DNA from 3 places in the Devosia sp. Z6_126 genome. Region 1 is predicted to be linked to each of the others. Evidence: riboswitches for the same ligand, from Rfam matches in the RefSeq annotation. Region 1 holds a riboswitch; each other region holds the start of a gene.
The links. Region 1 has a riboswitch for cobalamin ahead of AC3YOG_RS00590 (CbtB domain-containing protein). Riboswitches for the same ligand answer to the same signal wherever they lie in the genome.
Positions count from the first base shown of each region.

Region 2: another riboswitch for cobalamin. It lies ahead of AC3YOG_RS03320 (ABC transporter substrate-binding protein); the one in region 1 lies ahead of AC3YOG_RS00590 (CbtB domain-containing protein).
Region 3: another riboswitch for cobalamin. It lies ahead of bluB (5,6-dimethylbenzimidazole synthase); the one in region 1 lies ahead of AC3YOG_RS00590 (CbtB domain-containing protein).

Region 1 is NZ_JBYUNO010000001.1:117,092-120,360, forward strand. Features, by position in the region: gene cobW (cobalamin biosynthesis protein CobW) at 1-525, opposite strand, end outside; gene AC3YOG_RS00585 (CbtA family protein) at 522-1,262, opposite strand; gene AC3YOG_RS00590 (CbtB domain-containing protein) at 1,287-1,469, opposite strand; cobalamin riboswitch at 1,507-1,724, opposite strand; gene AC3YOG_RS00595 (DUF2164 domain-containing protein) at 1,819-2,073, shown strand; gene AC3YOG_RS00600 (DMT family protein) at 2,079-2,435, shown strand; gene znuA (zinc ABC transporter substrate-binding protein ZnuA) at 2,436-3,269, opposite strand, start outside.
Region 2 is NZ_JBYUNO010000001.1:665,037-668,305, forward strand. Features, by position in the region: gene AC3YOG_RS03310 (sugar ABC transporter ATP-binding protein) at 1-14, opposite strand, end outside; gene AC3YOG_RS03315 (LacI family DNA-binding transcriptional regulator) at 266-1,291, shown strand; cobalamin riboswitch at 1,341-1,546, shown strand; gene AC3YOG_RS03320 (ABC transporter substrate-binding protein) at 1,699-2,697, shown strand; gene AC3YOG_RS03325 (FecCD family ABC transporter permease) at 2,706-3,269, shown strand, end outside.
Region 3 is NZ_JBYUNO010000005.1:43,964-47,232, reverse strand. Features, by position in the region: gene AC3YOG_RS18510 (hypothetical protein) at 1-517, opposite strand, end outside; cobalamin riboswitch at 1,185-1,363, shown strand; gene bluB (5,6-dimethylbenzimidazole synthase) at 1,405-2,103, shown strand; gene AC3YOG_RS18500 (diguanylate cyclase domain-containing protein) at 2,420-3,269, shown strand, end outside.

The sequences.
Region 1 (3,269 bases):
CGCCAGCTGATCCTCGAAGAGCTCGCCCAAGGGCGTTTCGTGATCGAGCATTTCGTCGAGGCGGCGCTGCCGGTCGACGGCGGCTTCATCGGCGGCAAAGCGGCCCTCGGCAAGGGCGGCGGCATCGGCGACGGTCACGACGCCATCAACGGTCACCTGCGCCTTGATCTCGGGCCAGTTGAAGGCGCGGATCAGGGGCTGGGGCAAAGCCAGGCCCGAGGTTTCGATGACGATGTGATCGAATTTTTCGGGGCGGTTGAGCAGCGCCTGCATGGTGGGAATGAATTCGTCGGCCACGGTGCAGCAGATGCAGCCATTGGAGAGTTCGACCATGTCCTCTTCACGGCAGGTCTCGTCGCCGCAGCCGGCGAGGATGTCCTTGTCGACGCCGAGATCGCCGAATTCATTGATGATGAGGGCAATGCGCTTGCCCTTGGGGGCATGGGCGAGGAGGTGACGCACGAGGGTGGTTTTGCCCGCGCCCAGAAAGCCGGTGATGACGGTGGTGGGGATCTTGGTGGTCATGCGGGAGCTCCGATGGGGTGGGAAGCCTCGCGGCGGGCGAGGCGATCATTGACGAGGCCGAAGACGACACCCAGCACCAGCCAGAACACGGCTGAAGTGCCGATGGTGGCGGCGGCAAAGGCGGTGGCGAGATGGGCGGGAACGGCGCTTGGCTCTTCGGGAGCCGCGGGGGCGCCCACGATGTGCGGCGCGAGGACGAGTGCGAGCGCCACGGCAATGGCCCAGCCCGCCCGGGTCTTGGCCAGCAGCAGGCAGGCGGCGCCGGTGGCAAGGGCCGTCGCGACCCACCAGAGCTGGCGGGCGCCCAGATCGGCGGCGGGCATGCCGGGCAGTTCGGGCGGCAGGCCAAAGGCGGGCGCGAGGGTGAAGCTGGCAAAGCCGGCCAGGCTCCACAGCAGAGCATTACCGGCCGTGATGGGAATATTGGCCAGGAGGCCCACGGCGCCGATCACGAGGGCAAAGCCAGCGGCGGCGAGCAGATTGGCGAGCACGGTATAGAGGGTGCGCTCAAGACCATCCTGGGGCGCCCATTCGTCAGCGCCATAATCATGGGCCGGGGTGCCGGGGGCGTGGGTATGCTCGGCAGGCGGCTCCTCACCATGGGAATGGCCACCCTCCCCTTCGAAGCTTTCGGCATGCAGGATCAGCGGGGTGACGCGGAAATGCTGGATCGTGGATGCCACAAGGCCAGCACAAAGGGCTGCGACCAGCGCAGCAAAAAACAGATTGCGGAACATTTTTGGTCGTCTCTCGTGCCCGCCCTAGTGGCAGGGAAAGCCCATGGCGTGGCGGGTGTCGTGGGCGCCGTTGTGCAGGCGATAATCGCCGGCAAAGCCGGTGCCGACCAGGAGGGTCAGCCCAAGCAGGAGCGCAAGCGAGCCCGCGACAAGACGCTGGGACAGCGAAAGAGACTGAAGGCCAGTCGAAACAGTGGTGGTATTCATGCGGCACCCTCCGTGCGCGAAACGAAAAAGAGCTTACAAGCTCGTTGCAGTGCCGGCAGGTCTCCTGGCTTGCGGTGAATAGAGCGCCTCTCGCCTTCCCGGCAGCTTGGCTGCCAGTGGCATAAGGAGAGGAGCGCACCGCTTACAGTTGCGGGGGCAGCCACGGTTTTGGCCCCTGATGGGTAATCCGCACCGTGTTCCCTTTTGATCCCCGCGCCACAACGGGCTTGGGGAACCGACACAGGCTGTGTTCTCGCATGGCGGGCCGGAGGGGTCAATCGCGGCGTGGCGCTTGCCGGACGGGCGACTGCGGCATTATCGTGCCGCCGATTCTGGAGCCCTGCCCGCAATGAAGCCGATCAAGTTCAGCCGCGACGAAACCAAAGCCATGGTGGCGGAGATCCAGGATTATTTCCGGCTGGAGCTGGACCAGACCATCGGGCCGATGCCGGCCGAGATGCTGATGACTTTCTTTGCCGAAAAGATGGGCGCTTATTACTATAATCGCGGGCTGCATGACGCCCAGGAGCTGCTGCGCAAGAAGGTCGAGTCGATCAGCGATGCGCTGTATGCGCTCGAGCAGCCCACCAAGGGCGCGCGGTAGTCGCGATGGGCTGGAACTTTGCCACGCTGGCCCCGATCGGGCTCTTGATCGCGTCCAACCTCTTCATGACCTTTGCCTGGTATGGGCACCTCAAATTCCCCGGCACGGCGCTGTGGGTGGTGGTGCTGGCCAGCTGGGGCATCGCGTTTTTCGAGTATTGGCTGGCGGTGCCCGCCAATCGCATCGGCTACGGGGTTTATAGCGGCGCCGAACTCAAGACCATTCAGGAGGTGATTTCCCTCTCGGTCTTTGTGCTGTTCAGCGCCACTTATCTGGGCGAGCAGTTCACCTGGAACCACGGGATCGGGTTCGGGCTCATTGCGCTGGGGGCGTTCTTTATCTTCAAGGGGCCGCTGGGTTAGTTAGCCCAGGCAGTCCAGGAGCCCATTGGCGAGGCCGCGCAGCAGTTCGGGGTAAAGGTTTGGGCCTTCGGTGAGGGCCCCGCCTTCGGGGTCGAGCACACCGGCTTTGGCCGTGCTGCCCTCGGTGATGGCGGCGATGATGGTCGGCTCGAAATTGGGTTCGGCAAAAACGCAGGTGGCCCCGAGTTCGGCCACGCGGGCGCGCAGGGCGTCGATCCGCTGGGCGCCGGGCATGACGTCAGGGGTGACGGTGACGGAGCCCGCGACGGTGAGGCCGAAGCGGTTCTCGAAATACTGGTAAGCGTCGTGAAAGACGAGGAAGGGCTTGTCGGCGACGGGTGCGAGGGTCGCGGTCAGTTCGGCTTCGAGCGCGGCCAGGTCGGCTTTTTCGCGCTCGGCATTGGTGGCGTAGGCGGTGGCGTTTTCCGGGTCCGCTTGGCTGAGCGCCGCGGCGATGGCATCGACCATGTGCATGGCGTTTTGCGGATCGAGCCAGAAATGCATGTCGCCGCCGGCATGATCATGGTCGTGCTCTTCGTGGTCATGCTCGTCGTGATCATGCCCTTCGTGGTCATGGCCTTCGTGGTCATGGCCTTCGTGGTCGTGCTCATGGTCATGACCCTCGCCCTCGTGGCTGTGGGCTTCGAACGTGCCGCCTTCGCGGACCGGCAGGAGGGTGATGCCAGGGGCTTGGCTCAGCTCCACCACCTCGGCCTCGCCCGACAGCGTGGTCAGTGCATCGGCGAGAAACAGCTCCATGCCAGCGCCGGTCCAGAACACGAGATCAGCATCCTGCAGCGCGCCGGCATCGGACGGGCGCAGGGCATAGGTGTG
Region 2 (3,269 bases), 550 kb from region 1:
TGCGCATCGATCATGCTGCCGCCCTCCCCCAAGCATGGCGCACTTGCTGTGCGGCTCTCTGCTTGAGTGCCGGTGTAAAGGTTTTCAGGATTGATGTAAAGGTTTACACAGGTGCATAACTGCTATGGGGGAGTGGTAGAGCGTGCCGCCTGGATCGACCTCTGCTAAGGGGCACAGGCGCACTGTTGATCGCGCAAATGACACTTGTCTGGGCGTAAGCCGGTTGCAGCGCAACCGAGCGGCGCGGGGGGCGGAGCGGGGCCGAGTGCAGCAGCAAAAGCTGGCGACCATTGAAGATGTTGCGGCCATGGCCGGGGTGTCGATCGCCACCGTCAGCCGCGCCATCAACGAGCCGACCAAAGTCGCCGACGCGACCCGCCGCAAGGTCGCCGAAGCCGTTGCCCGCACCGGCTACACCACGAATGCCCTGGCGCGCTCGCTGCGCATGCGGCGCTCCAACATGATCCTGATCCTTGCCCCCGATGTGGGCGACCCCAATTTCTCCAACATCCTCGTGGGTCTCGAGACTGAAGCCAGCAAGCGCGGCTATGGGGTACTGATCGGCAATACCCAGAACGATCCGAGCCGGGAAACCGATTATCTCCGGTTCATCAGCTCCAACCAGGCGGATGGATTGATCCTCTTTACCGGCCACCTGCCGTTCGGCTTCGGGCAGGATCGCGGCGAAACCCGCCTGCCCCCGACCGTCGCCGTCAACGAGCCGGTGACGGGGCAAAGCATTCCCTTTGTCGGGGTCGACAATGTCGAGGGTGCCCGCGTTGCCACCGAGCACCTGATCTCGCAGGGACACCGGCGCATCGCCTTTATCGGCCATTCCAGCAGCCGGGAGATCAACCGCTTGCGCGAAGCGGGCTATCGCGCGGCCCTTGAAGGGGCCGGCATCCGTATCGATCCGCGGCTGATCCTTGATGGCGATGGCACGACCGAAAGCGGACGCGCCGCCGCCGAGCTGATGTTTGTGCGCGATGCGCTGCCCAGCGCCTTTTTCTGCGTCAATGATGCCACCGCTCTTGGGGTCATCATCGCGCTTAATACGCGCCGCTATGAGCTGCCCCGCCAGTTTTCGGTGATGGGCTTTGACGATATTTCCTTTGCCAGCTTTGTCAGCCCGTCGCTGACCACGATGAAGCAGCCCCGGCACCGGATCGGGGAAGCGGCGATGGAATTGCTGCTGACGCTATTGGCCGACGAGCAGCCCAAATCCACCAATATCCTGTTGCGCGCGGAGCTCGTGGTGCGCAGCTCGGTGGCCCGGCTGGCGAGCAATTGACTGCGACACCCCTCCGCCACTTCCCCCTTGCCCAGGGTCCGGCCCGCCGCTAATACGGCGGGGTCACGGTTCCGCCATCGAGCGCGGATGAAAAGGGAATACGGTGCGGATTACCCATCAGGGGCCAAAACCGAAGCTGCCCTCGCAACTGTAAGCGGCAAGTTCACCGTCCAAGCCACTGGTCAAGCGACCGGGAAGGGGACGAGGAGCGCCAGAGCCGCGAGCCAGGAGACCTGCCGGGACAACGACCAGCAAACCGAACGAGGTGTTTCGGTGGGGTGCGGACCGGCTTTTGGCTCGTCCGATCGTTGCCGTGGCGCCCCCTTCGGGGTAGCGGGAGCATGACCTCAACTTCCCCCTCGTGTCTGGCTGATCGTTTGGCTTGAACAGCATCACGAGAGGTTTCGATGCGTCTTTTCTCCCTTCTGGCCAGCGGCATTTTTGTTGCCACCGCCAGCGCGGCCTTGGCCCAACAGGCAACCCAATACCCCCTGCGGCTCGAAAATTGCGGGGTCGAACTCACCTTTACCGAGGCACCGCAGCGGGCCGTTGGCATCGGCCAGAACAGCTCGGAAATCCTGCTGCTGCTGGGTCTGGCCGACCGCATGGTGGGCACGGCCACCTGGGTGTCGCCGGTGCTCGCCGAGGTTGCCGCCGACAACGAGAAAGTGCCGCGCCTTGCCGACAGCACCGCGAGCTATGAAGCAATCCTTGGCACCGAGCCCGATTTCATTGCCGCCCAGTTCGGGATGCGCGATGAAGCGGGCAGTCGCGAGCAATATGCCGATCTCGGCATCCCGAGCTATATCTCGCCGACCACCTGCGCCATGAAGGACGCCAGCAATGGCGATGGCGTGCGCCTCGAGCCCTGGACCAGCGAACTGCTCTACCAGGAGATCAGCGAACTGGCGGCAATCTTTGACGTCAATGAGCGGGGCGCCGAACTGGTGAGCGCGCTGCGCAGCCGCGAAGCGGCCGTGCGCGCGCAACTGGGGAAACGCGCGGCGGGCGTTTCCATGGTGTTCTGGTTTTCGAGCCCCGAAATTGCCGGGGATGCCTGGGTAGCGGGCCGCAATGGCGCTTCGGCCTATATGATGGAGGTGCTGGGCGCCCGTAACATCGTCGACAGCGATGAAGACTGGCCTTTGGTGAGCTGGGAAGCGATTGCCGCGGCCGACCCCACCGTCATCGTCGTCGGCACGATGGACCGGCGCAATCGGCCGGCCGATGACCCTGCCGTCAAAGTGGAGTTTCTCCAAACCGACCCCATGGTGAGCCAGCTCAGCGCCGTCGAGGCGGGCCATCTGGTGCTGCTCGACGCGCAGGCGATGAACCCGACCCTGCGCACGATTGGCGGGCTCGAAACCCTGGCCCAAGCGCTGCAGAGCCAAGGCCTGCTGCAATGAGCATGGCAATGACCCAGCGGCGCCGCGCGCGGCTGGGGGGATCGGTGATCGGCGGGGCAGCCTTGCTGCTGCCCCTTGCCGTGGCGCTGGGCGTGGGGATTGGCGAAATGCCCATTTCGCTCCACACCACGCTCCAGGCCATCACCAATCGCCTGGGCTGGACGCAGTTCGAGATCAGCCGCATCCAGGAAAGCGTAATCTGGGACTATCGGCTCAGCCGCTCGCTGGTGGCGGCCGCCTGCGGGGCGGGGCTGGCGCTGTGTGGCGCGATCCTGCAATCGCTGCTGCGCAACCCGCTGGCCGAACCCTATGTGCTGGGCGTTTCGGCGGGCGCCTCGACCGGGGCGGTTTGCGTTATCGTGCTCGGCATGGGGGCGGGTAGCGCCGCGATTCCGCTGGGCGCCTTTGCCGGAGCCCTGGCCGCCTTTGCCTTTGTCATTCTCCTCGCGCGAGGCGCGGCGGGCAGCGCCGAGCGCACGATCCTGGCCGGTGTCGCCGCTTCGCAATTGTTCAATGCGCTGACCTCCTATGTCGTCAGCACTTCGGCCGATGCCGAACAGGCGCGCAGCGTC
Region 3 (3,269 bases), on a different contig from region 1:
TGTGGACCGAGGCATGATCCGCCGAGGCGGCGACCTCCTCGGGCGCCATCCAGCTCTTGGCCGTAGCCATCCCGACATGGCGCAGGGTGTAGAGGCTGACCCGCGCGATGCCGAGGCATTTGCAGATGCGGGCCAGTCGCGAAGCGAGCCGGCTATGGAGCTTCTTCCAGGCGCCGGCTTCATGGACCGCTGCACACAGGCGGTCCAGGAACTTCACTAGCGGGGCAATAGCCTTCTTGCCCATGGGTTCAAGATCACGCTCGCGTTCCTCACCATTTCCCCGCCCATTGGTGGCGTTGGCGTTCTGCACCATCAACATCATGCCCTCCACCCGAGCGTTGAGATATTCGACGGGCCGCAGGAAGAGCGCTGCCCCGAAGACCAGGAAGCCCCGGATCAGCTTGTCATCTGACCGACCCGAATCATGGAGGAACTGCTCCAGCCGGGTGAACTGCGCGATGGGTAGGCTCTTGCGCTTCTTTGCCGAGGTCTTTCGAGGTCCCGACCTCTTCGGCAAGGGCCCCCTGTGCAAGCGCTCTACAGGGAGCGTACGCGCTTTAGGATGAGACGGTAACGTCTCCAGTGCCATCAGGATGGCGGCCCGATACTGCCGCACGGTGCTGGGTGCCCAGCGTTCATTCTGGGCACAGAACCAGCCGGTGAGTCCAGCATATCCCCGCCGGCCCGATCTTCCCGCTCGGCCATCAGGCGTAAGTTATGGACCCTCTGGCGATAGGCCGTTATTGTCTGTTCGCTACGGCTGGCGATCCGCCCGGTGCAATCGGTGGTCATGGTGACCGTCTCCCCTTGTTACTCGACGCTTCGCGAACACCCTGTCCACGAACGCGGCAAGCCACAAGCTCACAAGCCGGTGATCGATTCCGGCCATCTCTGGTGGGGCCTATATTCGTCCCTGGCGCGGCCATGGACGAACCCGATGGTCAATTCCTACAAGTGCACCGATCGGCCGCACACCACGTCGAGGCCACCTGGGCGCCCAATTGATGGCAATCGCGCGGCACCAAACCCACGCGTGCAATACGGGTGTCTGCTTAATCCCTCCTTCCAGATGCGGCGCTGTGCCTGCGGCGACCTTGATCGATATCCGCTGCATGTTGCGCGCTGCTAGCGGGATCCTGGTCCGTCGGCGAACTTTCGAAGCTGGACAAGAACGGAAACCGGCTCTAGCAATTTGTTGCCTCGGTGCCCGCGCTTGCGGGAGAATCGGAAACGCGGTGCAAAACCGCGGCGCGCCCAGCGCTGTAACGGGGATCCTCGGGAACTATGCCACTGGTCTTGGCCGGGAAGGCTCCCGAAGGAGTTGAACCGGAGCCAGAAGACCGGCCAGGCCTATATCGGTCGCTGTGTGGAGAGCAGCCCCTGTCAAACCACAGGAGCATCGCCATGCCTGCCAGTTTTGATCGCCCCGCCGCCCTTCAATATGCACCGTTAGGTCCGTTTTCCGCCGAGGAGAAGGCCGCGGTTTACAGGGCCATCCAGACGCGCCGTGACGTGAGACGGGATTTTCTGGCTGACGCCGTTGCGGAGGCGGTGTTATGGCGCATGCTAGAGGCCGCCCACCATGCTCCCTCAGTCGGGTTGATGCAGCCCTGGAACTTCCTGATCGTCACCGCGCCAGCACAAAAAGCGCGGATCAGGGCCATTTTCGAGCGCGCCAATGCGGAGGCGATGGCCATGTTCCCGCCTGAGCGCAGAAGAGATTATGCGGCCCTCAAGCTTGAGGGCATTTTGCAAGCGCCAGTCGGGATCTGCGTGACCTGCGACCCGGGCAGGGCAGGTCCCGTGGCGCTTGGGGCGACCCATATGCCCGACATGGCCGTGTTCAGCACGGTTTGTGCCATCCAGAACCTGTGGCTGGCCGGACGCGCAGAAGGGGTTGGTGTCGGCTGGGTGAGTATTCTCGATGAAGGAGCTCTCAAGGAGGTGCTGGGCATTCCCTCCCAGCTACGCGTAATCGCCTATCTCTGCGCGGGGCTGGTAGAGCAGACAATGACGAGCCCAGAACTCGAGCAGCGTGGATGGCGCCAGCGCCTCCCGCTCGAGCAGCTGGTCTATCGTGATCGCTGGGGTGAGCCCGCCTAAAAGCGCCGTATGTCCAGCCGGAGATTGTATTGATCGGCAAAGCCTGTTCCCACTCTGCCATTGATTATGGGGCGCCGTGACACAGCAGCCTATTTGGCCGAAATTTCTTAAAGAACATGAGTTACGGTCCATCACGCAGTACTGAGGGGCCAAGGTGAAGTTGTTCGACATGCGACCGCCACACGCAGCTGTCCCTGAGCGAAAGCTGGGCAGCAGGTTGGATCGCATTCGCTCCTTGCTGGGTCTATCCTCCGCCAGTCTTCGCTGTTTAAGGACCGGCGGTTCAACTCCAACGGTTCAGAGTGGATCCTCCCTTGTGTTGAAAGGTGCCGCTTTGGACTTTGAGCGGCGCGCGCGGACAGTCCGGCTACCCTTGGTGCTGGCCAACCTCTATGCCAACGAGACGCTCGCTCGCGACCAACTAAGGTTTGCTGACGGCAATCCCGTTGGCTTCCTTGCTTTTCTGCCGCTTGGTGGGAACGCCCACTCTCCCAGCCATCTGCTGACGTTGGGTGATAAAACGCCACGGAGCCTCGGCACGGCGAACCAATTGGCCATGATTGCGCTCGAGGCCTTTCATCCCGGACAGATTGAAAGTGGAAGTCCCGCATCATTCGACCTGAGCGACGACCTGATACTCATAGACCAGGCTACAGCGAGCGCCGGTTTGGGCATTTGGCAGTTTCGTCTGGCTGAGAATGCGCTTCGGTGGAGTTCTGGAGTTTATGACCTGTTTGGTATCGAGCGAGGTACCCCTCTGAACCGGGACCGCACGGTCAGTCACTATTCGGATACCTCGCGGGTCGCAATGGAAGAATCCCGCGCGCGGGCTATCGAAACCGGAGGCGAGTTCACAATGGACGCGGAGATCATCCGAGCAGATGGTCAAAAGCGATGGATGCGTCTTTCAGCAGGGGTGCAGCTGGCCAACGGCCGCCCTGAAAGGCTTTTTGGCACCAAGCAGGATATCACCGAGGACCGTCTTCTGATCGACCGCCTGCGTCATCTTGCAGAGACAGATGCCATGACGGGTTTAGCCAACAGGGCACTCCTTGAGGCTCGCCTAGATCGGCCCCAGGGTATTAGTGCCTTGCTGCTCGTGGATCTCGACGGCTTCAAGTCGATCAACGACACTTATGGTCACGCCTTTGGTGATGCATGTCTTA